DNA from 3 places in the Sodalis sp. RH16 genome. Region 3 is predicted to be linked to each of the others. Evidence: predicted binding sites of a transcription regulator. Region 3 holds the regulator's gene; each other region holds the start of a gene.
The links. The regulator PhoB, encoded in region 3, activates phosphate uptake and scavenging genes when phosphate is short. The targets are predictions, from matches to a motif close to CTGTCATAAAACTGNCNNAT.
Positions count from the first base shown of each region.

Region 1: serA (phosphoglycerate dehydrogenase) is a predicted target of PhoB. The motif match lies at 1,669-1,688, and genes of this name have one in related genera.
Region 2: pitA (inorganic phosphate transporter PitA) is a predicted target of PhoB. The motif match lies at 1,833-1,852, and genes of this name have one in related genera.

Region 1 is NZ_CP178737.1:2,644,192-2,649,365, forward strand. It holds gene ACL2XJ_RS12140 (LysR family transcriptional regulator ArgP) at 1-667, opposite strand, end outside; gene rpiA (ribose-5-phosphate isomerase RpiA) at 856-1,512, shown strand; gene serA (phosphoglycerate dehydrogenase) at 1,848-3,080, shown strand; gene ACL2XJ_RS12155 (2-keto-3-deoxygluconate permease) at 3,689-4,642, shown strand; gene dtnK (D-threonate kinase) at 4,639-5,174, shown strand, end outside.
Region 2 is NZ_CP178737.1:1,959,750-1,964,923, reverse strand. It holds gene ACL2XJ_RS08880 (alpha/beta fold hydrolase) at 1-149, shown strand, start outside; gene ACL2XJ_RS08875 (NAD(P)/FAD-dependent oxidoreductase) at 235-1,446, opposite strand; gene pitA (inorganic phosphate transporter PitA) at 1,923-3,431, shown strand; gene uspB (universal stress protein UspB) at 3,470-3,805, opposite strand; gene uspA (universal stress protein UspA) at 4,339-4,782, shown strand; gene rsmJ (16S rRNA (guanine(1516)-N(2))-methyltransferase RsmJ) at 4,794-5,174, opposite strand, start outside.
Region 3 is NZ_CP178737.1:3,108,391-3,113,564, forward strand. It holds gene ACL2XJ_RS14285 (AAA family ATPase) at 1-1,176, opposite strand, end outside; gene sbcD (exonuclease subunit SbcD) at 1,173-2,405, opposite strand; gene phoB (phosphate response regulator transcription factor PhoB) at 2,675-3,364, shown strand; gene phoR (phosphate regulon sensor histidine kinase PhoR) at 3,389-4,723, shown strand; gene ACL2XJ_RS14305 (PstS family phosphate ABC transporter substrate-binding protein) at 4,720-5,174, shown strand, end outside.

The DNA.
Region 1 (5,174 bases), 460 kb from region 3:
AGTTGACGATATGGCAGGGCACGCTGCCCGGCGGCAGATCGAAATTCTGCTGTAAAAACGCCTGATGCATGTCGTCAAGATGATCGAACGCCACCGCCGGCGCTTTCAGCAGCGCGCTGCGGGTGACGCCGTTCGGAAAGTAGCGGTCGGCAAAAGGTTTCGATGCCACGAACAGGTAATCCAGGGCGCCCAGTTGATCCACCAGGCAGCTGGGCAGGGGCTGGGGCTGGATACTCACCGCCCCCACCACTTCACCGCGCCGAAGCCGCTCCTGGGTGCGGGTTTCATCCTCAACCTGCAAATTAAGCCGGATGGGCGAATCGGTCAGTACCGGTTTCAGCGCCGGCAGCAGCCAGGTGGCCAGGCTGTCGGCATTGACCGCCAGGGATAACAGCAGGGGAGTATCGCTGCCGTTATCGGTGCCGAGCCATTCATCTTCCAGCAACTCCACCTGATGCAATAATGCCAGCAGCTTTTGGCCCTGTTCCGTCGGCCGGGGCGGGACGGTACGTACCAGCAGCGGCTGGCCGAAAAGATTTTCCAACTGTTTTATGCGTTGCGATACCGCGGATTGCGTTATACAGAGTTTCTGCGCGGCACGTTCAAAACCTCGTTCACGTATCACGGCGTCGAGCGCCTGCAGCGTTCGATAGTCCGGGCGTTTCATTCAATCTTCGTCCCCTAACGTCGGTGTATCCCTGCACTATGCCATAGTTTTGCCCCGGTAAGGTCTTAAAATCTTATGGATGAGGGTGGAGTGGTCCGGGCGCGTGCCGTTGCGGCGGAATTCAAGCTTTTTGGCCGGATATTGCTTTATAATACCGGCAAGTTGGATTTCCATAGGAAAAACATGCCATGACGCAGGATGAACTTAAAAAAGCGGTAGGCTGGGCGGCATTGAAATATGTTCAACCCGGTACCATCGTCGGGGTCGGCACCGGTACCACCGCCGCGCATTTTATTGACGCTCTGGGCACCATGAAACACCAGATAGACGGGGCGGTATCCAGCTCCGAGGCTTCGTCGGCGAAATTGAAAGCGCTGGGGATCCCTTTGCTTGATTTAAACAGCGTGGATTCGCTGGATATCTATGTCGACGGGGCGGATGAGATCAACAGCCATATGCAGATGATTAAAGGCGGCGGCGCGGCGTTGACCCGTGAAAAAATTATCTCCGCCGTGGCGCGCCGTTTTATCTGCATTGCCGACGCGTCCAAACAGGTAGACGTATTGGGAAGATTTCCCCTGCCGGTTGAAGTGATCCCTATGGCGCGGGCGTATGTGGCCCGTGAACTGGTTAAATTGGGCGGTTTGCCCGAATATCGCCAGGGGGTGGTGACCGATAACGGCAATATCATTCTTGATGTGCGTAACCTGCAAATATTGGATGCAGTGGCGCTGGAAGATAAAATCAACGCTCTGCCGGGGGTGGTTACCGTCGGGCTGTTTGCGCGGCGCGGCGCTGACGTAGCGCTGATCGGCACTCCGGAGGGCGTCAAGGTTATCGAATAAGCCGCGGATTTCCCATGGGCGGGCCGGCCGGGCAGGGATATTGTTACCGATGCCGGCCTGACTGCGGGCGACGGATAAGTGTTAATTTTGTTTACATAGCATTTTTTAATTCTTTATCTGAAATTCAGTGATAAATATCACATTTAAGTCATTTAACTGCCATATATAGGACGTATGCCTGTCCCTCCAGAAGAATTATCCATAGCAATCACTTATGTTCGGCGCTTGTGCTGGGCGGACTTTGGTCAATGAACTTGCCGATGCGGCAATATTTGTTATTTTGTCCGGGTGCTGTGTTTTGCAGCCGCTTCTGAAGTATCAAAAAGGGTCGGGAAATGGCGAAAGTATCGTTGGAAAAAGACAAAATCAAATTTCTATTGGTAGAGGGCGTGCATCAGACCGCCATCGATAATCTGCGGCATGCCGGTTATACCAATATCGAATACCATAAAGGCGCATTGGACACCGAGTCATTGAAGGCATCCATTCGCGATGCGCATTTCGTCGGCATCCGATCCCGCACCAACCTGACGGAAGAGGTGTTTGCCGCCGCGGAAAAATTGGTGGCGGTGGGCTGCTTTTGTATCGGCACCAATCAGGTTGATCTCAAGGCCGCGCTGAAACGGGGCGTGCCGGTATTCAATGCGCCTTTTTCCAATACGCGTTCCGTGGCCGAGCTGGTCATCGGCGAGATGCTGCTGATGATCCGCGGTGTGCCGGAAGCCAATGCCAAAGCCCATCGCGGCCAGTGGAACAAGCAGGCCCAGGGCAGCTACGAAGCCCGGGGCAAAAAGCTGGGCATCATCGGTTACGGCCATATCGGTACGCAATTGGGTATCCTGGCGGAAGGCCTGGGTATGCAGGTTTACTTTTACGATATCGAGAGCAAGCTGCCGCTGGGCAATGCCCATCAGGTGGATTCGCTGCCGGAATTGCTTGGCCTCAGCGATGTGGTGACCCTGCATGTGCCCGATACCCAGTCTACTCGGAATATGATGAGCTCGGCGGAATTCGGCCAGATGAAAAAAGGCGCGCTGTTTATCAACGCCGCGCGCGGTACGGTGGTGGATATTCCGGCGCTGTGCGACGCTCTGGCCAGTAAACATCTTGCCGGCGCCGCCGTGGACGTTTTCCCTGAAGAACCGGCCACCAATACCGATCCGTTTGTTTCGCCCCTGTGCGAATTCGATAATGTTATCCTGACGCCGCATATCGGCGGGTCGACCCAGGAAGCGCAGGAGAATATCGGTACGGAGGTGGCGGGTAAGCTGGCGAAATATTCCGATAACGGGTCTACTCTGTCCGCGGTGAATTTCCCGGAGGTTTCTTTGCCGGAGCATGGTGAAAACGTCAGCCGGCTGCTGCATATTCATGAGAACCGTCCCGGTATTTTGACCCGTATCAACCAGATTTTCGCCGAACAGAGCATTAATATTGCCGCCCAGTATCTGCAAACCACGGCGGATATCGGCTATGTGGTGATAGACGTGGAAACCGATGCGGAAAATACCGCTTTGCAATTGCTTAAGGCGATACCCGGCACGATCCGGGCGCGTTTGCTGTACTGAGGTTTTGGCCCCAGGGCGGGGGCCGGCGCCTTGGGGGACTGCGGCGGCTGCGAGATAGCCGCTGCATCCCCGTTGGTACGGTCTCCCTTTAACAGGTTCGCTGCACTCCCGGTGTTTGCGGGCCTACCGCGCCATGGGGCGCTCGGTCGGGCGGGAAAACCACGCCCGATTCGACCCCATTGTCACGGTCTCCCTTTAACAGGTTCGCTGCACTCCCGGTGTCTGCGGGCCTACCGCGCCATGGGGCGCTCGATCGGGCGGGAAAACCACGCCCGATTCGACCCCATTGTCACGGTCTCCCTTTAACAGGTTTGCTGCACGCCCGGTGTCTGCGGGCCTACCGCGCCATGGGGCGCTCGGTCGGGCGGGAAAACCACGCCCGATTCGACCCCATTGTCAGAGTCTCCCTTTAACACGCGACTCCCTTTAATATGCAACCCCCCTTCAACGGGCGATTGTGCTGTTGTGATTCTATTCAATCAAATTGGTCTTATTCATAATCATTTCTGTTTATCATGACTGGTAATAATCAGATCTAGATCGCATTTTTTATATTTTGACTCAATATAATCATTATGATTAAATGTAATCATACATGTGAGGGCAGAATGAAAATCAAAGCAACCATTGAGAGAATGCCGGGGGGGATGATGCTGGTCCCGCTGATTCTCGCCGCTTTACTCAATACCTTTGCGCCGCAATCGCTGGAGATCGGGGGGTTTACTTCGGCGCTGTTTAAGCACGGCGCCCTGCCGCTTATCGGCGCATTTTTACTCTGCATGGGGGCCGGTATCAGTTTTAAGGCCGCTCCGCGGGCGTTGCTGCAAGGGACCACCATCACGGTGACCAAGGTTTTGGTGGGGGTGGTGTTAGGCTTTGGTATTGAACATTTGTTTGGCACCGGCGGTATCTACGGCCTTTCCAGCCTGACGGTTATCGTGGCGATGGCGAATGCCAACGGTGGTCTTTACGCCGCGCTGGTGGGTGAGTATGGCACCGAACGGGATCTGGGGGCCATTTCCATTTTGTCCCTGGGGGACGGCCCGCTGTTTACCATGATAGCCCTGGGGGCGGCGGGGATGGCTAATATTCCGTTTATGGCGCTGGTGGCGGTATTGGTGCCGATTGTGGTGGGCATGATTTTGGGTAACCTTGATCATCAAATGCGTGATTTTCTTACCCGCGGCGGTCCGATTTTGATTCCGCTGTTCGCCTTCGCTCTGGGGGCGGGCATTAATCTTGATATGCTGGTAAAAGGCGGGGTGGCCGGGGTTGTGCTGGGCATCCTGGTCACCGTCCTGGGCGGTTTCTTTAATATACGGGTCGATCGGCTGGTGGGGGGATCGGGGATCGCCGGCGCCGCGGCATCAAGCACCGCGGGCAACGCCGTGGCGACTCCGCTGGCCATAGCCCAGGCCGATCCTACCATGGCGTCGGCCGCCGCCGCCGCCGCACCGCTGATTGCCGCATCGGTGATTACGACCGCCATCCTGACCCCGTTGCTTTGTGCCTGGGTGGCAAAACGTAATGCAGCATCCGTACTTCGGGAGAATAAAGCATGAAACTGGTAGTGGTGGCCGATGATTTTACCGGGGCTAACGACACCGGCGTGCAGTTGGCGAAGAAGGGGGCGAGAACCGAGGTGCTGCTTGACGAGCGGGCTACCGTGTCGCCGCGGGCCGATGTTCTGGTTATCAATACTGAAAGCCGTGCGCTGAGCGCGGAGGAGGCGGGGCTGAAGGTCAGCGAGGCGCTGCGGCCGTTTTTTCAGGAAAAAGCCGGGCAACCGATTATCTACAAAAAAATCGACTCTACTTTTCGCGGTAACGTCGGGGCGGAGATCGCCGCCGCCATGAAGGCAAGCGGCGCAATGCTTGCCATTATCGCCGCCGCCATTCCGGCCGCGGGCCGCACCACCCGCGAGGGCCAGTGTCTGGTCCAGGGAATTCCCCTGGTGGAAACCGAGTTTGCCAGCGATCCGAAAACACCGATTTTATCCTCGCATATCGGCACGCTGATCGGTTTACAAAGCACATTGCCGGTTTACGAGGCATGCCTTGAGACTGTCCGGGGCAGCGAGCTTAGCGTTTTTTT
Region 2 (5,174 bases), 1.1 Mb from region 3:
CGTTCCTGGTGCCGGGAGCTGAAGCCTACCAGCGCGATGTGCCTGATGCAGAGGTTCAACTGGTTGATGCCGGTCACTTTGCGCTCGATGAGAAGGTGGACGACATAGCAGCGTCGATACACCTATTTCTCGACAAGTTGTATCGATGATTTTCCGCCGTGGTTTACGGACGAACCAGCCGCACAGTCACTGCCAAGATAGAGGTGACATTGAGAAGGGCTAAAGTTCCTCTGATCACATGCCGGCGACTTCGGCAAGCGCCTGCCCGCAGGCCCAGGCCGAACTCCAGGCCCACTGGAAGTTATAGCCCCCCAGCCAGCCGGTGACGTCCACCACCTCGCCGATAAAATAGAGCCCCGGCACCTGCCGGCTTTCCATGGTTTTGGAGGAGAGGCGGCGGGTGTCCACGCCGCCCTGGGTAACCTCGGCGGTGCGATAGCCCTCGGTGCCGTTGGGCTGTACGCGCCACTGCCGCAAAGACATCACCCAGTCGTTTTGCTGGCGGCGGCTGAGCTGCGTCAAGGTGCATTCCGGGATGTTCAACAGGGTATGCCAGCACTCTACAAACCGGCGCGGCAGCACCTTTGCCAGGGTATTTTTCAGCGTTTGGTTGGGGTGATCCCGTCGCTCTTCGGTGAGAAACGCCTCCAGATCCCGCTCCGGCACCAGGTTGAGGGTAAGAAATTCGCCGTTTTGCCAGTAGCTGGAAATTTGCAGCATCGCCGGGCCGGACAGGCCCCGATGGGTAAACAGCAGATTTTCCCGAAAGGACATGCCTGCGGCGGCTTCCACCTGCGTTGGCAGGGCGACGCCGGCGAGAGCGCCTAAAGACTCCAGCAGCGGTTTATGCAGGGTAAACGGCACCAGCGCGGCGCGGGTGGGCACCACCGGAATACCGAACCGTTCGGCAATGCGGTAACCCAGCGGCGTGGCGCCGAGTCCGGGCATGGAGAGGCCGCCGGTGGCGACCACCAGCGACGGCGCCGTGACCTCGCCGCCGGGGAGGAGCACATGGAACTGTTCGTCACGCTTTTCTACCGCCGCCACCTCGCTGCGCATCCGCAAGGTCACACCGCCGCGCTGGCATTCGTCCAGGAGCAGCGTCACGATCTGCTGGGCCGAATCGTCGCAAAACAGCTGCCCCAGGGTTTTTTCATGGAAGGCAATGCGGTGCCGCCGCACCAGCTCGATAAAATCCCATTGGCTGTAGCGGGATAGGGCCGATTTGCAAAAATGCGGATTTTGCGAGAGAAAGGCGGCGGGCTCCACGTGCAGGTTGGTGAAGTTGCAGCGGCCGCCGCCGGACATCAGGATCTTCCGGCCCGGTTTTTTGCCGTTATCCAGCAGCAGTACCCTGAGGCCGCGCTGACCGGCCTGGGCGGCGCAAAACAGGCCCGCGGCCCCGGCACCGATGATAATGGCGTCAAATTGTTCCCCTGTGCTCACTCAATCACCTTAAGCCCGGCCAATCTATTCTCGCTTGACTGATTCTCAATCAATTTATCACTCTTCAACAGGAGCCTGCTCGACTGGTATTCAGTCAATTTATATCCATTCAATGTCTGCACTTTCGACTGATGCTTAAACAATTTATATTCGCTCAATAAATACAAACCAAACTTATTCATACTCTAATCATGCTCAATTGACTTATGTGCACCCGCCTTTGTTTTTAAGGGGGATACCCCCGGTCGGCGCGTTTGGCGGGGCACCTGATTGTAGCCATCCACCGCGGCAGACGCCAGCCGCGCGAAAAAACGCCGGGTGGAACAGAATTAACCTATTGATAAAATTGATAATCATCAGCAAGCGCAAGGGCAGCGTCAATAAAAATGTCATAAAAAGGTCATATTTTGCTTTTCCAGCGCCCCCGTTGTCGCAGATAATGCGCCCCGTTCATGTCCAATAAATGGCGTAACCTTATGCTGCATCTATTTACCGGCCTGGAATTTCATACCGGTCTTATGTTGGTTATCGCGTTAATATTTGTATTAATATATGAAGCTATCAATGGGTTTCATGATACGGCCAATGCGGTGGCAACCGTAATCTATGCCCGCGCGCTTCGCTCTCAGCTGGCGGTGGGAATGTCCGGGGTATTCAATTTTCTCGGGGTGCTGTTGGGCGGTTTGAGCGTGGCTTACGCCATTGTTCATCTGCTGCCGGTGGATCTGTTATTGAATGTCAGCTCCACCCACGGACTGGCAATGATGTTCTCCATGCTGCTGGCGGCCATCATCTGGAACCTGGGCACCTGGTATTTCGGTTTGCCGGCCTCCAGCTCCCATACATTGATTGGCGCCATTATCGGTATCGGCCTGACCAATGCGCTGCTGACCCATACCTCGGTGTTGGCGGCGCTGAATATTCCAAAGCTGATTGAGATTTTCCTGTCCCTTATCATCTCGCCCATCGTGGGGCTGGTACTGGCGGGCGCGTTGGTATTCTGTTTGCGCCGTTACTGGAGCGGCACGCCGAAACGCCGCCGTATCCACCTGACCCCCGCGGAACGGGAAAAGAAGGACGGCAAGCGCAAGCCGCCGTTCTGGACCCGAACGGCGCTTATCCTCTCGGCGGCGGGCGTGAGCTTCGCCCACGGCGCCAATGATGGACAAAAAGGGATTGGCCTGATTATGCTGGTGTTGATAGGCGTCGCCCCGGCGGGTTTTATGGTGAATATGAACTCCACCGGCTATGATATCGCCCGCACCAGGGATGCCGTCGGCAACCTGCAGCAGTTTTATCATCTGCATGCGGCAACCCTGCCGCAAACCGCCGATACTGATACGCAGGTAATACCGGCGCCCGACATTCCTTCAGCCCTGCCCGCCACCACGGTATTCCACTGCGACGGCAGCCGGGCGCTCATCGCCATAGACCGCACCATGGCGTTATTGGAAAATCTGCAAAGCTACGATCACCTCAGCCCCGGCGAGCGTTCACACGTCAGGCGCCTGCTGATGTGCATCGCCGACACCACGGATAAACTGGTCAAACTGCCGCAAACCTCCGGTGAAGATAAACGTTTGCTGGGGAATTTGCGCAAGGACCTGCTGGCCACCGTTGAATATGCCCCGCTATGGATTATCGTTGCCGTCGCGCTGGCGCTGTCGTTGGGCACCATGATCGGCTGGCGGCGAGTGGCCACCACCATCGGCGAGAAAATCGGCAAGAAGGGCATGACGTATGCGCAGGGGCTTTCGGCGCAGGTGACCGCCGCGGTCTCCATCGGCGTCGCCAGTTATACCGGCATGCCGGTTTCCACCACCCATGTCCTCTCCTCGGCGGTGGCGGGCACCATGGTGGTGGACGGCGGCGGCGTGCAAAGCAAGACGGTGCAGAATATCCTGCTGGCCTGGGTACTGACCCTGCCGGTGGCGATTGTGCTGTCAGGGTCTCTTTATTGGCTGGCGCTGAAATGTATTCAATAGCGTAACACAGGCGGCCTGAGGGTCGCCTTCCCCTTCTCTCAATGCCAGATAGCCAGGGAAATCAGGCTGACGATAATCAACCCGCACAGCCCGCTGGTGAGCATAAACTGTCGCCGCACCCGTTCGCAACGGCGTATAAATTCCTGATCGTGATGATCAAGGTAGCGTTGCGCATAGATATAGCGAACCAGTCTTAACTGCTTGCTGGGTTGCCCGTGAGCGGTGAAAAAACCGCTGCCGTCAACATACTGATAGAGCAGCGGATCGCAGCCGCGAAGTACGACTAATAACGCCCGCAATGAAGAGTAATAGCGCGCCATATTGATGACGCAGACGACACATAAAGCCCAAAAAAGCGCAACGGTGTTGATCATACCCCCTCCCCGGCGACGCAAATCCACACTGAATCCCCGACCCGCGGGCTCTCAGCGGTTACGCCTCTTAATAACTTACCACAGAGCTGAAGAAGCCCACCCCAAAAATGATATGTCTGAGATTAGATCAACTTACTCACAGTATTATGAGGTTCTACAATATTGAGTGTAGAAAAGGTTTGTCAAAAGAAAGCAACCGAAGCGACAAAATTTGTGCATTTTTGCAATTTTTTTTGCCAACGCCGGTGGGGTGCCAAGGTTGCGACCCGGCTCCCATAAAAGACTATACTAGAACGAATACATTGATATTCAAACCATTAACATTCAGCAACATATATTTCTGCTGATTTTTTGAGACGCTGCCGTACTTTACGTGATGGTTGTTTATGCCAACCGGCTGATATTATTCGGTTCGACGTGATCCCGGCATCACTTCTCCGGTGCCGCGGGGTGGTAAACTCATTCTGTCACAGGCAGGCCGAAAGAATGACCCGCGACGAGTTAACGAGTGACATTTTACAAGGAGTCTGATTATGTCTTACAAACACATTCTTATCGCCGTTGACCTTTCACCGGAAAGTAACGTATTGGTGGAAAAAGCCGTGTCGATGGCCAGACCGTACAATGCCAAGGTTTCGCTGATCCATGTCGATGTCAATTATTCCGATCTCTATACCGGCCTGATTGACGTCAATTTGGGCGATATGCAAAAACGTATCTCCGAGGAGACATCGCACGCCATGACCCAGCTGTCGCAAAACGCCGGTTATCCCATTGCCGAAGTGCTGAGCGGCAGCGGCGATCTCGCCCAGGTGCTGGTGGATGCCATTAACAAGTACGACGTAGATTTGGTGTTATGCGGCCACCATCAGGATTTCTGGAGCAAGCTGATGTCTTCGGCGCGGCAGCTGATCAATACCGTACATGTGGATATGCTGATCGTCCCGCTTAACGACGAAGAAGTGTACGAGGAATAGCTGGGTTGTGATCAGGATCCGGCGGGCGCAGGCGTATACAAGTCAAATCGATGGTTCTTGGTGGTGATATGGGCCTGGGCCGCGATGCCGGCCAAAGGCGGCGCGTAATCGGGCCGTTTCACCACCACCCGGCGGGTCGCCAGCGCTCGTGCCGGCGCTAAAAGCCTGTCGGCGTCTTCATCGCTGCCTACCAGCGACTGGAAAACGCGCATCTCTTTTTTAACCAGCGCGCTGTTGGGCCGGTGCGGAAACATCGGGTCCAGGTAAACCACCTCCGGCCGGGGCAGTACTCCCGTTAAGCCTTCCAGGCTGGAGCCATGGACCAGGGTAAGCCGCTGACGCAACCACTCACCCACTTCCGGATCGGCGTAGGCCCGCTGCAAGCCGTCATC
Region 3 (5,174 bases):
TTTTTGCCGCTGGGCGCTGAGCTCCCGGGCAGCCTGGCGCAGTTGCGCCGCCTGTTGTTCCAGTCCTGCGATATGCTGATCCAGGGGAATAATGCGCTCGTCCATAAGCTGCTGAAGCTGCCGCCGGTGCCGGAGATAATCCTGCCAGCCCTGGCGGGCGCGCTCGAAAGCCTCCTGCAAGGGCAGTAAAGCCTGCTGCGTACGTTGCTGCTCGGCGCGCTGCGCGGCGATGGACTCGTCCAGGTGTTGCTGCCTAAGCCGGCTGCGTTGCTGCTCTTCCAGCAGCGGACGCAGGGACTCCGCGGGTTCCCCCCGGGTCAGCCGGGACAGCTGCGGCTGCGCTTCGTCATAAGCCCGCGCCGAGGCCTGTTGCCTTTCACGGGCGGCGGACAAGGCCGCCGTAAGCTGCCCGTGCCTTGCCAGCCAGTCCAAATGACGCTGCAGCGCCTGCTGTTGGTGGTTTAGCCTTAGCTCCTCTTCCTTTAATCGCGCCAGCTCATCGTTTAGTTCCTGCAGTTGCGGTTCGGTGAGCAGCTCAATGGCGGCGGCACGGGCCTGCAAATTGTCCAGCTCTCCTTTGACCGCTTTATGGCGTTCGAATATGCCGGCGGAAATGCGACCGTAGATGTCGGTGCCGGTGAGCTCTTCCAAGAGTTCGGCGCGCTTTTTGGCGTCGGCATTGAGAAAGGCGGCGAAGTCCCCCTGCGCCAACAGCATGGATTTGGTGAAACGCCCGAAGTCCAGCCCGGTGATGTCGGTGACCAGCCGCAGCTTGTCGTTGATTTTATCCGCCAGGATACGGCCGTCGGCGATACGGCCGTCGGCGATGAGCGCCAGTTCGGTTCTCGGCGGCTGCAGGTTGCCCTGCGGGCTGTTTTTCGCCCGCCGCTGGCTCCAAAAGGCGCGGTAGCCGATACCTTTCACTTCGAACTCCACCTCCGCCAGCGCTTCGGCGGTGTGGCGGGTCATCAGCTCCTGGCCGGGATTGCCGCCCAGACGGGGAGTCTGGTGATAAAGCGCCAGACAAATGGCGTCCAGCAAGGTGGTTTTACCGGCGCCTGTGGGACCGGTAATGGCAAACAGGCTGGCGCCGTCGAAAGGGGCGGCGGTAAAATCGATTTTCCATTCCCCTTGCAGCGCATTGAGATTTTTCAGCCGCAGCGTCAGGATTTTCATCGGCTGGGCTCCTGTGCCGGACTTTCGTGCCGGATATCCGCCACCACCCGCTCATACAGCAGGCGGATGCGGCTGAGTTCCTCTTCATCCCGCACCAGCACCTGCGCCAGGCGGCGTTCGAACACCTCTTCCACGCTGAGTTCGGTCAGCGTTTCATGAGGCTCTTTTTCCAGCGCCTGGCGCCGCTGCTCGCGGTTGCGGCGCAACAGCAAAATGTCCACCGGCAGATCGGCGGCAATCTGCTGTATTTGCCGCTGGATATCATTAAGCCAGGCATCGGTCAGCACTTCGATATCCAGCCATACCCTCGTCTGGCCCCGGTAATCGCGAAAGGTGAGCAACTGCGCTTCAATTTCCGCCAGGGTGCCGCGAATCAGGCGCAGGGGCTGGACCTCCGGCACCGTCAACGGCGTCACCACCGCCGTCAGGTCCGGCTGGAAATCCACCATATTGACCTGTTTGGGCTGGCCGGCCTCGTCAAAGCTCAGGGGAATGGGGGAGCCGCAATACAGAATATTCGGCCGGCCGCCGACGCTCTGCGGCCGGTGAATATGACCGAGGGCGATGTAATCGGCGGGGGGAAATAACGGGACGGGAAAAGCATCCAGGCTGCCGATATAGATATCCCGTACCGAATCGCTGGTGCCGGCGCCCACGGCGGTCAAATGACCGGTGGCGACGATGGGCACCGGCGCGGTCAGGGTATCGCGCAACGCCACGGCCTGTTGATATAAATCCCGGTAATGTCCGGCGATGGCATCCATCAGGGAGCGCTGTTTGTCATCCCCCGACTCGCCGGCGCGGCTTACCAGCATATCCCTGGCCCGTAAAAAAGGGATGGCGCACAAAATCGCTCCCGGTTTTCCGCTACGCTCATCAAGCACGAAAACCTGCTGTTCGGCGTCGCCGCCGGCAATGACGCGGGTATTGAGGCAGGCCAGCAGTCCGCGTGATTCGTTGAGGGTGGCGACGGCGTCATGATTCCCCGCCAGCACAATCAGCCCGCAGCCGGTGGGCTGTAGCTCCACCACAAAACGGTTGAAGAGTTCCCGTGCATAGCTGGGGGGCGTGCCGGTATCGAATATATCGCCGGCCACCACCACCGCGTCCGCCTGATGCAGTTCAACCTGCGTCACCAGCCAGCGCAGGAAGGCCTGATGTTCATGGGCGCGATTCTTGGTGAAAAACGACTGACCCAAATGCCAGTCGGAGGTATGAATGATCCGCATGAGGCTCCGGAGAAAATCCCTGAATCAGGGCGAGAGTATATACCCAATAGCGTTCAGGTTGCAGCCAACTCAGCCGCAACCTGAACGCTATCGGGTATAACCCTTGCTTCGGCGGATACCGAAATAAAGGTGCGATTATATAATTTGCGGCGGAAAAACGGCGATCTCCTATCCTTGAAGCAGGCGGCGCCTATTTTAATAAATCTGTCATAAAAGTGACGCATAATGCCCGGGCACGATAACCGCAGAGAATAAACGGCAGGAAAATAATGGCAAAACGCATATTAGTCGTGGAAGATGAAGCACCCATCCGTGAAATGGTCTGCTTTGTTCTTGAACAAAATGGCTTCCAGCCTATTGAGGCGGAAGATTACGGCAGTGCGGTGAGTCGTATGGCGGAGCCTTATCCGGATCTGGTCCTGCTCGACTGGATGTTGCCCGGCGGTTCGGGTATACAGTTTATCAAACTGATGAAGCGCGAAGTATTGACGCGCGATATTCCTGTCATGATGCTGACGGCGCGCGGCGAGGAGGAAGACCGGGTGCGGGGACTGGAAGTGGGGGCGGATGATTATATTACCAAGCCCTTCTCTCCCAAGGAACTGCTGGCGCGGATCAAAGCGGTAATGCGGCGTATCTCGCCGATGGCGGTGGAAGATAAAATCGAAGTGCAGGGCTTGAGCCTGGACCCCTCTTCGCACCGGGTAACATCCAATGAGCTGGCGTTGGATATGGGGCCTACCGAATTTAAACTGCTGCACTTTTTCATGACCCATCCCGAACGGGTCTATAGTCGCGAACAGTTGCTCAACCATGTATGGGGTACCAATGTTTACGTGGAAGATCGTACGGTGGACGTGCACATTCGTCGTTTACGCAAGGCGCTGGAAACAGGCGGGCACGATCGGATGGTACAGACGGTACGGGGAACCGGCTATCGTTTCTCGGCCCGCTATTGAATCTGTCTCAAGGGAGAACGGCCGGTGCTAGAACGTTTATCCTGGAGCAAACTGCTGCTTGAACTGGGGCTTTTTTGCCTGCCCGCCCTGCTGTTGTCGTTACTTATCGGGCATTTGCCCTGGCTGCTGGCGGCGGCGCTGTTGGCGGCGCTGCTGCGTAACTATTATTATCAGCTCCGGCTGTCCTGGTGGCTGTGGGTAGACCTGAGCCGGACCCCGCCGGTGGGCCGCGGCAGTTGGGAACCGCTGTTCTACGGCCTGCATCAGATGCAACTGCGCCATCGCCGCCGCCGCCGCGATTTGGCAACGCTGTTCAAGCGATTTCGCAGCGGCGCGGAAACCCTGCCGGATGCGCTGGTGATGCTGACCGGCGACGGCCATATATTTTGGTGCAATGGCTTGGCGCAGCAGTTGCTGGGCTTTCGCTGGCCGGAAGACAACGGCCAGCATATCCTCAATTTGCTGCGTTACCCCGAGTTTAATGAATACCTGCAAAATCAATCCTTCCAGCGGCCCCTTACGCTACACATCAACAACCAGCGCTATGTGGAGTTCCGGGTGATGCCTTACACCGACGATCAGTTGTTAATGGTGGCGCGGGACATTACCCAGATGCGACAGCTGGAAGGGGCGCGGCGCAACTTTTTTGCCAATGCCAGCCATGAGCTGCGTACGCCGCTGACGGTCCTGCAGGGTTATCTGGAGATGATGAACGATCAGGAGATGGACCCGGCGATTCGCGCCAAGGCAATCCATACCATGCAGGATCAAACGCAGCGCATGGAGCGCCTGGTTAAACAACTGCTGGTGCTTTCCCGCATCGAAGCCGCTCCCCACAACGAAGTCAACGAGAATATCGACGTTCCTTCCATCCTCAAGCGGCTGCAGCAAAGCGCGGAGGGGCTGAGCCAGGAGCGCCACGACATTGTGTTTCGCGTTAATGAGCATCTGCGGGTGCGCGGTAACGAAGAGCAGTTGCGCAGCGCCATGTCGAATCTGATTTACAACGCGGTGATCCACACGCCGCCGGGCACCCGTATCGAGGTCTGCTGGCAGCGTACCTCCGCCGGCGCGGAATTCCAGGTGAGCGACAATGGCCCGGGTATCGCGCCGGAGCATATCCCCCGACTGACCGAGCGTTTTTACCGGGTGGATAAAGCCCGGTCACGGCAAACCGGCGGCAGCGGCCTCGGGCTTGCCATTGTGAAACACGCCCTCAGCAATCATGACGCGCGCCTGGATATCATCAGCGAACCGGGCGCCGGTACCCGATTTTATTTCACCTTGCCGAACCGGTTGATAGTTGCCCCGTCCCTGAAGGAAAATAACCTCACCTTTAAGCCGCCCGTCGAGCTTTGATGAAAATCGTCCGTCCCATCGTCTGCTGTCTGCTCATATTACTGGCCTGGCCGGCCTCCTCCCGGGCGGTAACGGTATTGTCGGGCAGCCTGACCAGTACCGGTTCCGATACCCTGGCCAATTTGCTGACCGGCTGGGGAATGGATTTTAATCGCCGTTTTCCCGAGGTGGGGGTGCAGATCCAGGCCTCGGGCTCGGCAACGGCGGCGGCGGCGCTGACCGCCGGCACCACTCAGCTCGGGCCGATGAGTCGCCCCATGACCGAGCCGGAAGTTGACGCATTTCGCCGGCATTACGGTTACCCTCCGTCGGCGGTTCCGGTGGCGCTGGATGCGGTGGTGATTCTGGTGAATGAGGATAATCCCCTGCAATCCCTGCCGTTGAGCCAATTGGACGGCATCTTTTCCATTACCCATAGCTGCGGTCCCTCGCCGGCCTTGAAACGCTGGGG